DNA from 3 places in the Enterobacter sp. SA197 genome. Region 3 is predicted to be linked to each of the others. Evidence: predicted binding sites of a transcription regulator. Region 3 holds the regulator's gene; each other region holds the start of a gene.
What was found. Region 3 encodes ArgR, which controls arginine synthesis, uptake and breakdown. Its sites were predicted from a motif close to ANTGAATAAAAATACANT; they were not measured.
Positions count from the first base shown of each region.

Region 1: a site for ArgR is predicted at 2,319-2,336, ahead of argC (N-acetyl-gamma-glutamyl-phosphate reductase). Genes of this name have one in related genera too.
Region 2: a site for ArgR is predicted at 1,376-1,393, ahead of argF (ornithine carbamoyltransferase). Genes of this name have one in related genera too.

Region 1 covers NZ_CP096393.1:130,032-134,410, reverse strand. Annotated here, with positions in the region: gene argH (argininosuccinate lyase) at 1-328, opposite strand, end outside; gene argB (acetylglutamate kinase) at 415-1,191, opposite strand; gene argC (N-acetyl-gamma-glutamyl-phosphate reductase) at 1,207-2,211, opposite strand; gene argE (acetylornithine deacetylase) at 2,384-3,535, shown strand; gene ppc (phosphoenolpyruvate carboxylase) at 3,796-4,379, shown strand, end outside.
Region 2 covers NZ_CP096393.1:544,865-549,243, forward strand. Annotated here, with positions in the region: gene M1D91_RS02525 (GntR family transcriptional regulator) at 1-258, shown strand, start outside; gene argF (ornithine carbamoyltransferase) at 346-1,350, opposite strand; gene rraB (ribonuclease E inhibitor RraB) at 1,511-1,933, shown strand; gene miaE (tRNA isopentenyl-2-thiomethyl-A-37 hydroxylase MiaE) at 1,978-2,736, shown strand; gene M1D91_RS02545 (GNAT family N-acetyltransferase) at 2,899-3,402, opposite strand; gene M1D91_RS02550 (YjgN family protein) at 3,580-4,379, shown strand, end outside.
Region 3 covers NZ_CP096393.1:4,459,791-4,464,169, reverse strand. Annotated here, with positions in the region: gene M1D91_RS20880 (NAD-dependent succinate-semialdehyde dehydrogenase) at 1-326, shown strand, start outside; gene M1D91_RS20875 (barstar family protein) at 371-637, shown strand; gene yhcN (peroxide/acid stress response protein YhcN) at 701-964, opposite strand; gene yhcN (peroxide/acid stress response protein YhcN) at 1,078-1,341, opposite strand; gene argR (transcriptional regulator ArgR) at 1,699-2,169, opposite strand; gene mdh (malate dehydrogenase) at 2,582-3,520, shown strand; gene degS (outer membrane-stress sensor serine endopeptidase DegS) at 3,604-4,379, opposite strand, start outside.

The DNA.
Region 1 (4,379 bases), 690 kb from region 3:
TACGACTACGCCCGGTGTGCAGCTTTTTACCCAGCTGACCCACTTTATCGATAAGCTTGCCTTCCACCCAGCTATGGATGTCTTCCGCATCGCTTTCGAGGATCTGCTGTGGGTTCGCCTGCACTTCCTCTAACAGAACGTTCAGCGCGCCTTCCAGCTGAGCCTGCTCTTCACTGCTCAGCACGCCCACGGTGACCAGCGCTTTGGACCAGGCCACAGAGCCAACGATATCCTGCTCCGCCAGGCGATAGTCAAAGCGCAAAGAGTCATTGAACTGTTTGAACCGTTGATCTGCTGCCTGTGAAAAACGCCCACCCCAAAGTGCCATAACATGCTTCCTTAAATTCGTTTCGTTCTGATATTTATGCCGGATGGCGCTGCGCCTGTCCGGCCTTAAGATTCGGTTGCTTGTGCTTACGCGAGAATACGCGTGCCAATCGGCGTGCCGTTAAACAGCGCAGGCAGTTGCTCTGCATGACGCCAGGAGGCGATATCCACCGGGCGGTTCAGGGCGCGCGCAGCATCCAGCGCCGCATTCACCTTCACAATCATGCCGTCGGTGATAATGCCCTGCGCAATAAGCTGTTCTGCTTTGGCCGCCGTCATTTCGGCGATACGCTGGCCTTTGCCATCCAGAATCCCGCTCACATCTGAAAGGAGAATCAAATCTGCTCCCAGCGTTGCTGCCAGCGCCGTCGCTGCCTGATCGGCATTGACGTTCATCAGGCGGCCATCGTCGGTCACGCCAATCGAGCTGATAACCGGCAGGAAGCCGCCTTCCAGCAGGGAATTCACCAGCTTCGGCGAGCCGGGCAGCGCCTGACCCACATGGCCCAGTTCTTTATCCAGCTCGGTGACTTTCACGCTGTCTCCGTCGCCAAGGAACAGGCCAACAGAGGCAATCTTGTGTTTCTTCGCCCAGGCCAGCAGGGTTTTGTTGGCCGTGCCCGCCAGGGCGCCGGTAATAATGTCGATTTGATCGGCAGGGGTGACGCGCAGACCGTTTTTCTTGGTCACCGGTAAACTGAGCTTTTTCATCAGCTCATCCACCACACAGCCACCGCCATGCACAATCACCAGCGGACGTTCATGGGATTCACGGTAATTCACCAGCGCGGTAAACAGACGCTCCAGCGCTTCTTCACTATCCAGCAGTACGCCACCGAGTTTAATAATTAATGGGTTCATCATCACGCCTGCACTCAATTAGATAAGAGACTGGGTTTCAGCATAGCCGAAACGAATATTTGCACACTGCATAGCCTGAGCCGCCGCCCCCTTCAGAAGATTATCTTCGGTCGCGACCACAATCAGGTGCTCATCCTGTACCGCAAAGCCGATATCGCAGAAGGGCAGACCCACTACGTTTTTCAGCGCCGGCACGCCTTTTTCATACAGGCGCACCAGTGGCTTATTGCGGTAGGCCTTCTGGTAAATCTCTGCAATCTGCCCGTGCGTCACGCCAGGCTTCAGGCGGCAGGTGATGGTTTCCAGAATGCCACGGGCGAAATTACCCAGATGCGGGGTGAAAATCACCGGTGCGCCGAGGTGGGTGGTGATTTCCGGATGATGGCGATGGTTAAACACGCCATAAGGCTGCAGGCTGACCTCACAGAAGCTATTAGAGACTGCCGCTTTGCGCCCTGCGCCGCTCACACCGCTGGTTGCGTTAATCACCGGCCACTGGTTGAGATCCAGCACGCCGGCATCAATCAGCGGTTTAAGAGAGAGTTGCGCTGCGGTTGGGTAACAGCCCGGCACCGCGATGAGATTCGCCGCTTTCAGCGCATCAGTGCTCCACTCCGCCAGCCCGTAGACCGCCTGCGCCAGCAGGTCAGGGTGCTGATGCGTGAAGCCGTAGAATTTTTCATAAAACGCGGGGTCGTTAACACGGAACGCACCGGAGAGGTCAAACACCACGCAGCCAGCGGCAAGAAATTGTGGTGCCAGGTCGTGACTCACTTCGTGCGCGGTCGCCAGAAACACCACGTCAACGCCTTCAACGAACTCGTTGATGTCGGACATTGGCTGCAACGGCAGATCAACAATGCCTTTCAACTGCGGATGTAAATCGGAGACCAATTTTCCTGCATCATTGCTTTGCGCTGAAACCGTCAAAGCGGTTATGTTCATATGAGGATGGCGATTTACATAGGTCACTAGCTCTGCGCCGGCATATCCGCTGGCACCCACAATTAATGTGTTCAACATCGGGGCAGTCTACCTTCTTAGTGCGTCAAGTTTGCCAGGGAGTGATTCGACATCAATCCCACGTCGCTCTGTAAAGGCGCCGAATGGGTTCCTTTACGCTCAACATTAATGTATTTTTATTCACTATTAATGCATGAATATTGATACTATCACGAACTCAGGTATGTCAACAATGAAAATGAATTTGCCGCCATTTATCGAGATTTACCGCGCCCTGATTGGCACGCCGTCCATCAGCGCAACGGAAGAAGCCCTTGATCAAAGCAATGCTTCTTTAATCAATCTGCTGGCAGGATGGTTTGGCGACCTCGGGTTCAAGGTGGAAGTTCAGCCCGTTCCCGGCACGCGCAATAAGTTTAATCTGTTAGCCAGCATTGGTGAGGGGGCGGGTGGCCTCCTGTTAACCGGTCACACCGATACCGTCCCCTTTGATGACGGTCGCTGGACGCGCGATCCCTTCACGCTGACCGAGCACGACAACAAACTCTACGGGCTGGGGACGGCGGATATGAAAGGCTTCTTCGCCTTCATCCTGGATGCCCTGCGTGATATTGATGTGACGACGCTGAAAAAGCCGCTCTACGTACTGGCCACTGCCGACGAAGAGACCAGTATGGCAGGCGCACGCTACTTCGCCGAAAACACGCAGCTGCGCCCGGACTGCGCCATCATTGGCGAGCCAACCTCCCTGCAGCCGGTGCGCGCCCACAAAGGTCACATCTCAAGCGCGATCCGCATTCTTGGGCAATCGGGCCACTCCAGCGATCCGGCACGGGGCGTAAACGCCATAGAGCTGATGCACGACGCCATCGGCCATATCCTGCATCTGCGCGATAACCTGAAAACGCGTTATCACTACGATGCCTTTACCGTCCCCTACCCGACGCTGAACCTCGGCAGCATTAACGGTGGCGATGCCTCTAACCGCATCTGTGCCTGCTGCGAGCTGCACATGGATATTCGTCCGCTGCCGGGAATGACCCTTAACGATCTCAACGGGCTGCTTGCTGAGGCCCTGGAGCCGGTAAGCAGCCGCTGGCCGGGTCGTCTTACCGTCACCGAACTGCACCCGCCGATTCCAGGCTACGAATGCCCGCCCGATCACCAACTGGTGGAAGTGGTGGAAAAACTGCTGGGCATGGAGACAGAAGTGGTGAACTACTGCACCGAAGCGCCTTTCATCCAGACCCTTTGCCCCACGTTGGTGTTAGGTCCTGGTTCCATTAATCAGGCACATCAGCCTGATGAATATCTTGAGACGCGCTTTATTAAGCCCACCCGCGAGCTGATAACCCAGGTGGTGCATCACTTCTGCTGGCACTGATTTACCTCATCTCACCCTGCCAGGGTGAGGTGAAATCGCAGTGACGTTGTTCACATTTTCATAAGCAACGCTTATCAGCCGCAAAGCGAATTAAATTTCGTAAATTCACGCCATTTATTCGTTTGCTGAACCGATTTCGCCGCAATTGACGCCGTGGATTTTACGTGGCTTTATAAAAGGCGGTGTCTGATATCTATCCGTTTCACGTTGCAGGGCGGTGGGTATAACAAAATAAAATGAGATGGGGTGTCTGGGTTAACATGAACGAACAATATTCCGCTTTGCGTAGTAATGTCAGTATGCTCGGCAAGCTGCTGGGAGATACCATCAAGGATGCGCTGGGAGAGAACATTCTTGATAGGGTCGAAACAATCCGTAAGCTGTCCAAATCTTCACGCGCGGGTAATGAGGCCAACCGTCAGGAGCTGCTCAATACGCTGCAAAACCTGTCCAATGATGAACTGCTGCCGGTCGCTCGTGCCTTCAGCCAGTTTCTGAATCTTGCCAATACCGCTGAGCAGTACCACAGCATTTCGCCAAAAGGCGAAGCCGCAAACAACCCGGAAGTGATTGCTCGTACGCTGCGTAAACTGAAAGACCAACCCGATCTCAACGAAGCGACCATTAAAAAAGCGGTGGAGTCGCTGTCGCTGGAGTTGGTGCTGACCGCTCACCCGACAGAGATCACCCGCCGTACGCTGATCCACAAAATGGTGGAAGTGAACACCTGCTTAAAACAGCTGGATAACAAAGATATTGTTGATTACGAGCGTAACCAGCTGATGCGCCGCTTGCGCCAGCTGATTGCGCAGTCCTGGCACACCGACGAAATCCGTAAGCACCG
Region 2 (4,379 bases), 1.1 Mb from region 3:
TTTGGTTTTTTACAGCAGGAAGATCTGAGCGGTTCGTTGTATCAGCTTTTACGCGAAAAGTACGCGATTTGCCCGACCCATGCCGGGGAAACCACCGTGGAGATGGTGCGCGCCCACGGCGAGACGGCAACGTTGCTGGAACAGCCGCTCGGAGAGCCGCTGTTTTTAATGAAGACGCTGATTCTGGATGCCGACTACCAGCCTATTCACTACGGCGAGCAGCTTATCGTTGCCGAGCGGTATAAATTCAATTTTTGAGATGCGGGTGATTCTCCCGGATGCGCTGCGCTTATCCGGGCTACGCCTGAGTGTCGCCACGGTAGGCGTAGCGCGCCGTGGAAATGATTACGGAGCCAGCGTCGCCACCATCACCGCTTTAATCGTATGCATCCGGTTTTCAGCCTGATCAAACACAATGCTTGCGGCTGATTCAAACACCTCATCCGTCACTTCCATCCCGCCGTGCAGACCAAACTCTTCCGCCATTTTCTTGCCGAGCGTGGTCTGGTCGTCATGGAATGCCGGCAGGCAGTGAAGGAATTTCACATTGGCATTGCCGGTCAGTGTCAGCATCTGGCTGTTCACCTGGTACGGGCGTAGCAGGCTGATCCGCTCTGCCCATTTTTCCTTTGCCTCGCCCATTGAGACCCACACGTCAGTGTAGATAAAGTCCGCGTCCTTCACGCCTGCGGCAATATCTTCAGTCAGTGTAATGTTGCCGCCGTTCTTCCTGGCCTGCGCCGTGCATTCTGTCACCAGGCGCTCTTCCGGCCAGCAGGCGGTCGGGGCGACAAGACGCAGATCCAGGCCAACCAGGGCGGCGGCTTCCAGCATTGAGTTACCCATGTTATTGCGCGCATCGCCGGCATACACCAGGGTCATCTCGTTAAAGGGTTTTCCCGGCAGGTGTTCCTGCATGGTCAGTAAATCGGCCAGCAGCTGGGTCGGGTGGAACTCATTTGTCAGGCCATTCCATACCGGTACTCCGGCGAATTCCGCCAGCGTTTCAACGATTTCCTGGCCGTAACCACGATACTGAATCCCGTCGTACATTCTTCCCAGCACGCGCGCAGTATCTTTAATTGATTCTTTATGCCCAATCTGACTGCCGCTTGGGCCGAGATAAGTGACGCGAGCGCCCTGGTCAAATGCGGCAACTTCGAAAGAGCACCGGGTGCGAGTGGAGTCTTTTTCGAAGATGAGCGCGATGTTTTTACCAGTAAGCTTTTGTACTTCCTGACCTTTTTTCTTATCAGATTTTAACCGGGCGGCAAGTTGTAGCAGGGTGTTGATTTGTTCAGGGGTAAAATCGAGTAATTTTAAAAAGTGCTTTTGGTAAAACGTCGTCATGGTTCCCTCACCTGGCTGGCCACTTATTGAATTAAAATTCAATTTATATGTATTAATATTCATTTTCAAGCGCTATGAATAAATCTTTTCTCCCAGGAGTGGAGGCATTGACGGCGGTATGTGACAATAAGTCTATCTGCCACATTATGAGGAATGAGCCATGGCGAACCCGGAACAACTGGAAGAGCAGCGCGAAGAGACGCGTTTGATTATTGAAGAATTGCTGGAAGACGGCAGCGATCCTGATGCGCTGTACACCATTGAGCATCACCTGTCGGCAGATGACTTCGAAACTCTGGAAAAAGTGGCGGTCGAAGCCTTTAAGATGGGCTATGAAGTGACCGAGCCGGAAGAGCTGGAGCTGGAAGATGGCGAAGTCGTTATCTGCTGCGACCTGCTTTCTGAGAGCGCACTGAATGCCGATCTGATTGATGCTCAGGTTGTACAACTGATGGATCTCGCAGAAAAATTTGAAGTCGAATACGACGGTTGGGGCACCTACTACGAAGACCCGAACGGTGAAGACGGCGACGAAGGTGATGACGATTATGAGGATGAAGACGACGACGGCGTGCGTCACTAAATCCCCCTGCGGCGGCTTCGGCTGCCGCACTGCAAGGAACAGGCATGGATTACCCGCAAATACTCTCTCCGGTTTTACACTTTCTGCACTGCACGACCCCGCAAGCCTGGATAGACAAAGCCCGTGACCCGGCACATCTGCCTCTGTTACTCACCGACCATCTGATCTGCGAACTGAAAGCGGCGCAAACGGCCATGCTGTTGGTGCGTAAATACGTTGCCAGTAAAGAAGGGGCCAACATGCTGCTGGAATGGCTGAAACCCTACGAGGCGTTCGCCTTTCGTGAAGGGCCAGAGCCCGATTTCAATACGTTGCAAAAACAGGTAGCCAAAGGCGCGATGCCCAAAACGGAGGATCCGTGGGGACAGGCATTAATCGACAGCATGGTATTGCTGATTAAAGAAGAGTTGCACCATTTCTGGCAGGTTCGTGAAGCCATGACAGCGCGCAATATTCCCTATGTGAAAATCACCGCCAGTCGTTACGCCAAAGGTATGCTGAAAGGGGTGCGCACGCATGAACCGTTGACTCTTATCGATAAGCTCATCTGTGGCGCCTATATCGAAGCGCGATCCTGCGAGCGCTTTGCGGCGCTGGCACCGCATCTGGACGATGAGCTAAAAGCATTCTATCTGTCACTATTGCGCTCGGAGGCCCGCCATTATCAGGATTACCTGACGCTGGCGCAGCAAATTTCAAAGACCGACATTACGCCACGTATTCGCTATTTTGGTGAGGTTGAAGCCGCCTTGATCAGCACCCCTGATGCCGAATTCCGCTTTCACAGCGGCGTGCCGCTCTGACCTGTCAGAAGCGGTTGTTCTGTTTCTCACGGCGTGACATCTTTCCAGGGCGGTTAAAGAGGCGGCATTACCGCTTTGGTGAGTGTTGTGGGCGTTATTCGGCTGACCGCGGAATATCAGTAAGCGGTTTGCCTCTCCCGTACAACGTGAGGGAGGCATGGTTTAAAGTGATTTCAACATCCTTACTTCGCAATCCACATGCCCGGTACAGCCGAGCGGCTCATGAATATGCATAAAGCCAAGGTGTTCGTACAGGCCTATTGCCTCTTTCAGAAAGGCCGTAGTCTCCAGATAACAGCGCGTAAACCCCTGCGCACGCGCGTGATCAAGGGCGAGAAGGGCCAGTTTTTTTGCCATCCCCAGGCCACGCGCTGAGGGCAGGAAATACATCTTTTGCAGCTCGCAGATATCCGGCTCGCTACCGCTCAGTGGTGCTACGCCGCCGCCGCCCACAACAACGCCATCCTGCTCAACCACCCAATAGGCATGGCCCGGTTGGCTGTAGAGTTGATAAAGCTCATCAAGATTAGGATCGGCCACGGTATAGCCTTTGTCAGCAGTCAGACCGTATTCTGCGGAAACCTGACGGATAACGGCGGCGATAACGGCATTATCACAGGCACGAATTGGGCGTAATGTTACGCACTGTTTAGCCACTACATTCATACATACACTCAATAATACAAACTTATTAATTGGCGTATTTAATAGCACTCTCTGAAAGTGCGTGCAAGTTGTTTAATACAGATGCCATTTATTGGTCGATACGTTATCGTAGCGCGCTCACGGAAGTGATAATCATTATTTGCTTATTCAATGCTTATATTTAAGGATGATGTTTTTATGCACGGAGATATCCGTTTTAAGAATGATGTAAGGCAGTCGTTTATATTTCATGGTAAAGGTCTGGACTATTTTTTAATTTCACTAGTCAATATTTTTCTGTCGCTTATCACTATTGGTATTTACATGCCCTGGGCGATGGTGCGATCCCGCCGTTACCTCTATGAAAATCTCGAACTCAACGGCGCACGCTTTGGCTACCACGCAAAGGGGAGTGCACTGTTTCTGAGCTGGCTACTCATGGCGATAATCCTGTTTATTGTTGTCTTTGTCGCCGGGCTGCTCCATCCTTTTGTAAGCTCATTGACTCTGTTTGTTATCATGCTGGTGATGCCGTTTCTGATGGTAAAAAGCCTGCAATATAATGCCCTGATGACCACGCTGAATAATATCCGCTTTGCATTTCATTGTTCGATGAAAAGCGCCTGGTGGATAATAATGGGGCTGCCCACGCTGTTGACCCTTATTTTATGCACGGTTTTATTTAGCCTCGGGTATATGATGTTCAACGGTTATAATTTTGACGGTTTGCTGGTGAAAATCATTCTCCTTGCGCTAATTGGAATAACGGGCCTGAGCGGGATCAATGGCTATGTCTATGCCAGATGGCTCTCCCTGATTGGGCAGAGCGGGCAGTTTGGCGTGCATAAATTTGATATTCATGTCAGCACGAAATTCTGTATTAAAGCCTGCCTGTTCTCGCTGTGTATTTTAATCCCTTTTTTAGGGCTGATTTTCTACTGCTTCTCACTGTCGTTTAGCAATATGGACATGCTGCGGAGGATGGGCGGTTCAGACAA
Region 3 (4,379 bases):
GCAGCGAAGGAATGAAACTTGCGAAAGAAGAGACCTTTGGTCCGGTCGCCGCCTGTTTCCGTTTTACCTCTGAAGATGAGGTCATCCAGCGCGCTAATGCTACGCCCTTTGGGCTGGCTGCCTATTTCTATACTCAGAATCTGTCGCGGGTCTTCCGGGTATCTCAGGCATTAGAGAGCGGTATGATTGGCATCAATGAGTGCGCTGTCTCGACGGAACTTGCCCCGTTTGGCGGGGTAAAAGAGTCGGGTCTGGGGCGCGAAGGGTCGGTACTGGGACTGGAAGAGTTCATGGAAGTCAAAACCCTGCATATCGGGGGATTATAAGCGTACGGGGCGGTATCACCGCCCCTTTGGCAGGATGGCGGATAATGAATATCTACACCTTTGATTTTGACGAAATAGATGACCAGACGGCGTTTTTTCGTGACTTTTCCCGCCAGCTATCTCTTGAGGGTAACGAGGTCAGTGATTTGGATTCACTCTGGAACACTGTGACAAACGGGTTACCCTTGCCGGTGGAAATCGAGTTTATCCATCTGCCCGAGAAATTACGCCGACGTTTTGGGGCGTTGATTCTGTTGTTTGATGAGGCAGAAGAGGAGCTGGAAGGACAGTTGCGTTTCAATATTCGTTGACCGACAGGCATAAAAAAGCCCCTGTCATGCAGGGGCAAGTCGTAGGACATTTACGACGAGGGTTTATTTATACAGTTCAGCTGTGGCGTGCCAGGTGTCGCCTTCCTGCAATTCGGTTACGCGATAGCTGGAAGCGCCTGCCCGATCGGCTTTAGCTGACAGTTGCTCACGGATGCTCATGGGTGAACTGGCCGTCTGGGAGATGGAGACACTGCCCATCGGCTGAAGATTTTGTGCCTGGTCGGCGGAGATCTGCGTTGCGGCGCTGGCACCGAATGAGAGCAGAGAAGCCAGACCAAGGGTAGCGATGATAGTGTTACGTTTCATATTCTTTCTCCTTAAATCCCAACGGCGAGAAGGGTTAAACTGCTATTTTTATGCCTGTGCCGTTGAGCGATCTTTCTTAAAGGTACGTTGGTATAGCGGTGCGTCGGTACAGCTTATTTATAGAGTTCAGCCGTGGCATGCCAGTTGTCACCGGTGCGGGCTTCAATGATGCGGTAAGCTGAGGCACCCTGTTGTTCCGCTTTTTTGTTCAGCTCGGCACGCATATCCATGGGTGAAGAGCTAATCCCACCGACGGAAATGGTTCCCATAGACTCGCGATTCTGCGCTTGCCCGGCACCAATGGAGTCAGCGGCAAAGGCGCCAAAAGAGAGAACGGAAAGAACGCTGAGTGCTGCTACAGTAGATTTGATATTCATGATATTTGCCTCGTCACATTTTCTTTTGGAGAGTCTTATTTCGTGACCCTCATCACAAAATCAAGTATACACTAATCACCCGAAAAATTAATACCAGACTAATTATTTCCAATGTAAGTAAGTGGTAAGGAAACGGTTTTTTATATCAAATAATGTATAAAAATGACTTTTTACGCCGTTAAAAACCAATAAAATCATTAGGATATTAGGATTTGATTTTTTGTGCGGAATGATAGATTTGGTGAATGTGATGTAGCGTAAAATCGCACAATGTGTCAAAAAAATGGCAGGGTGATGACAAAACAGCGATGAACAAGAGGAGCCCCTCGCAGGGGACGAGGGGAGAGAAGTGCCGTGTCAGAGCTCTTGTTCGAATAAAACGAGGATAGCTTCGTAAAGCTCTTTTACCGTAAAACCATTGGCTGGGGTGGTGAAAATGGTGTCGTCCCCTGCAATGGTGCCCAGAATTCCCTCTGCTTTGCCCAGAGAATCCAGCAGACGCGCAATAAGCTGCGCCGCGCCAGGGCTGGTATGAATGACCACAACGGCAGAGTTGTAATCAATGTCCAGCACCAGGTTTTTCAGCGGGCTGGAGGTGGTAGGGACGCCGAGTTCTGCCGGCAGGCAGTACACCATCTCCATTTTGGCGTTGCGTGTCCGTACTGCACCAAATTTGGTGAGCATCCGGGAGACTTTGGATTGATTGATATTGTCAAAACCTTGCTCCTGCAACGCTGAAACAATTTCTCCCTGAGAGCTGAATTTCTCTTCTTTAAGTAGGGCCTTAAAGGCTTTAACTAATTCTTCTTGTTTTGCCGAGCTTCGCATAAGTCACCCGTATCAGGTCGTGAAAACTACATTATTATGCATATGGATGAATTTTTATGCAAATAATCTACCGTGGAAAGATCTAAAATACTGTTATTTAAGAGACAATTATTAATTTCTCTGCACTGCAAGGGATGGGATTTGCTTGTGTCATATGTCGCAAATTTAAGCAAAAGTAAAATAAATGTTATGCATTTGGTGTTATTTTGATGGTTGGCGAGTCTATATTGTAAACACTCAGTGGTAATCGCTGAGTTTGTTTGTCAGTCGATCGGAAAAGCCCATTATAATATTTTAAAAGCGTGCCGTGCCGCAGAATTTTGGTTTGCATGATGCCATAATTATCAGGGTGAATTAAGGTCGCCGCAACGGAGTAACGAAATATTTAGCTAACCATAATAAGGAGTTTATGATGAAAGTTGCAGTCCTCGGCGCAGCTGGTGGCATTGGCCAGGCGTTAGCTCTACTACTGAAAACTCAACTGCCTTCAGGTTCAGAACTCACTCTGTATGATATCGCTCCTGTCACCCCTGGAGTCGCTGTTGACCTCAGCCATATTCCTACCGCGGTGAAGATTGAAGGTTTTTCCGGTGAAGATGCAACGCCAGCCCTCCAGGGTGCAGACGTTGTCCTTATCTCAGCTGGCGTGGCCCGCAAGCCCGGTATGGACCGGTCCGATCTTTTTAACGTCAATGCCGGCATCGTGAAAAATCTGATAGCCCAGGTCGCGACAACCTGTCCGAAAGCCTGTATTGGGATCATTACTAACCCGGTCAATACCACCGTTGCCATCGCAGCAGAAGTGCTGAAAAAAGCGGGTGTGTATGACAAGAATAAGCTGTTTGGGGTCACTACCCTGGACATCATCCGTTCCAATACGTTTGTTGCTGAGCTTAAAGGTAAGCAGCCGACGGATATCGAGGTCCCCGTTGTGGGGGGGCATTCAGGTGTGACTATCCTGCCTTTACTGTCGCAAATCCCGGGCGTGAGCTTCTCTGCGCAGGAAATTGCCGATCTGACAAAACGTATTCAGAATGCCGGCACCGAAGTGGTGGAAGCGAAAGCGGGTGGCGGCTCGGCAACGCTGTCTATGGGGCAGGCGGCAGCACGTTTTGGTCTGTCGCTGGTAAGGGCGTTGCAGGGTGAGCAAGGCGTGGTGGAGTGTGCTTACGTTGAAGGTGACGGGCAGCATGCGCGTTTCTTCTCTCAACCGCTGCTGTTGGGCAAAAATGGTATTGAAGAACGCAAGGCAATAGGCTCATTGAGCGAGTTCGAACAGCAGGCACTGGAAGGGATGCTGGATACGCTGAAAAAAGATATCCAGTTGGGTGAAGACTTCGTTAACAAATAATGACTGCAGCCACCTGGTGTGCCGCTTGCCATCAGGGGTAAGCACAAAAACCGGAGCCGCATGCGCTCCGGTTTTTTTATGCATTAGCTGGTCGCCGGATATTCCTGAATGGTGACCTGCAATTTGAGCTTTTTATCTTCCCGCATGACTTCAACCGGAATTTCTGAACCCGGACGTATCTCTGCAACCTGATCCATGGTTTCCAGCGCGGAAATCGCCGGTTTACCATTTACCGAGACAATAACGTCATTCACCTGAATCCCTGCCTGCGCGGCGGGGCCATCCGGTGCCACCTCATTAACCACGATGCCCTGGATCTGATCGATAGCGCCACCCTGAGCATGCATTGGGGCTATCTCTCTTCCGCCAATCCCAATGTAGCCACGGATCACGCGCCCATCGCGGATAAGCTTATCCATAATCTTCGTGGCAAGCTGGAAGGGGATGGCAAAACCAATCCCTTCCGGCGTTTCACCGTCGTTACTCTTATCAAAAGAGAGCGTATTGATTCCCATCAACTCACCCAACGAGTTGACCAGCGCCCCCCCTGAGTTGCCATGGTTGATCGAGGCATCGGTCTGCAGAAAATTCTGGCGGCCAGAGGGATTCAACCCGATTCGGCCTGTCGCACTGATAATGCCTTGCGTGATGGTCTGCCCAAGGTTGTAGGGGTTGCCAATAGCCAGTACGACATCACCAATGTGCGGGATGCGTTGCGTATTAATCGGTATCACCGGCAGGCCGCTGGGAGCATTGATTTTTAAAACGGCAATATCGGTAAGGGTGTCCGACCCGACCAGCAGGGCTTCAAACACCCGGCCATCCTGCAAGGCGACAATAATCTGGTCAGCATCATTGA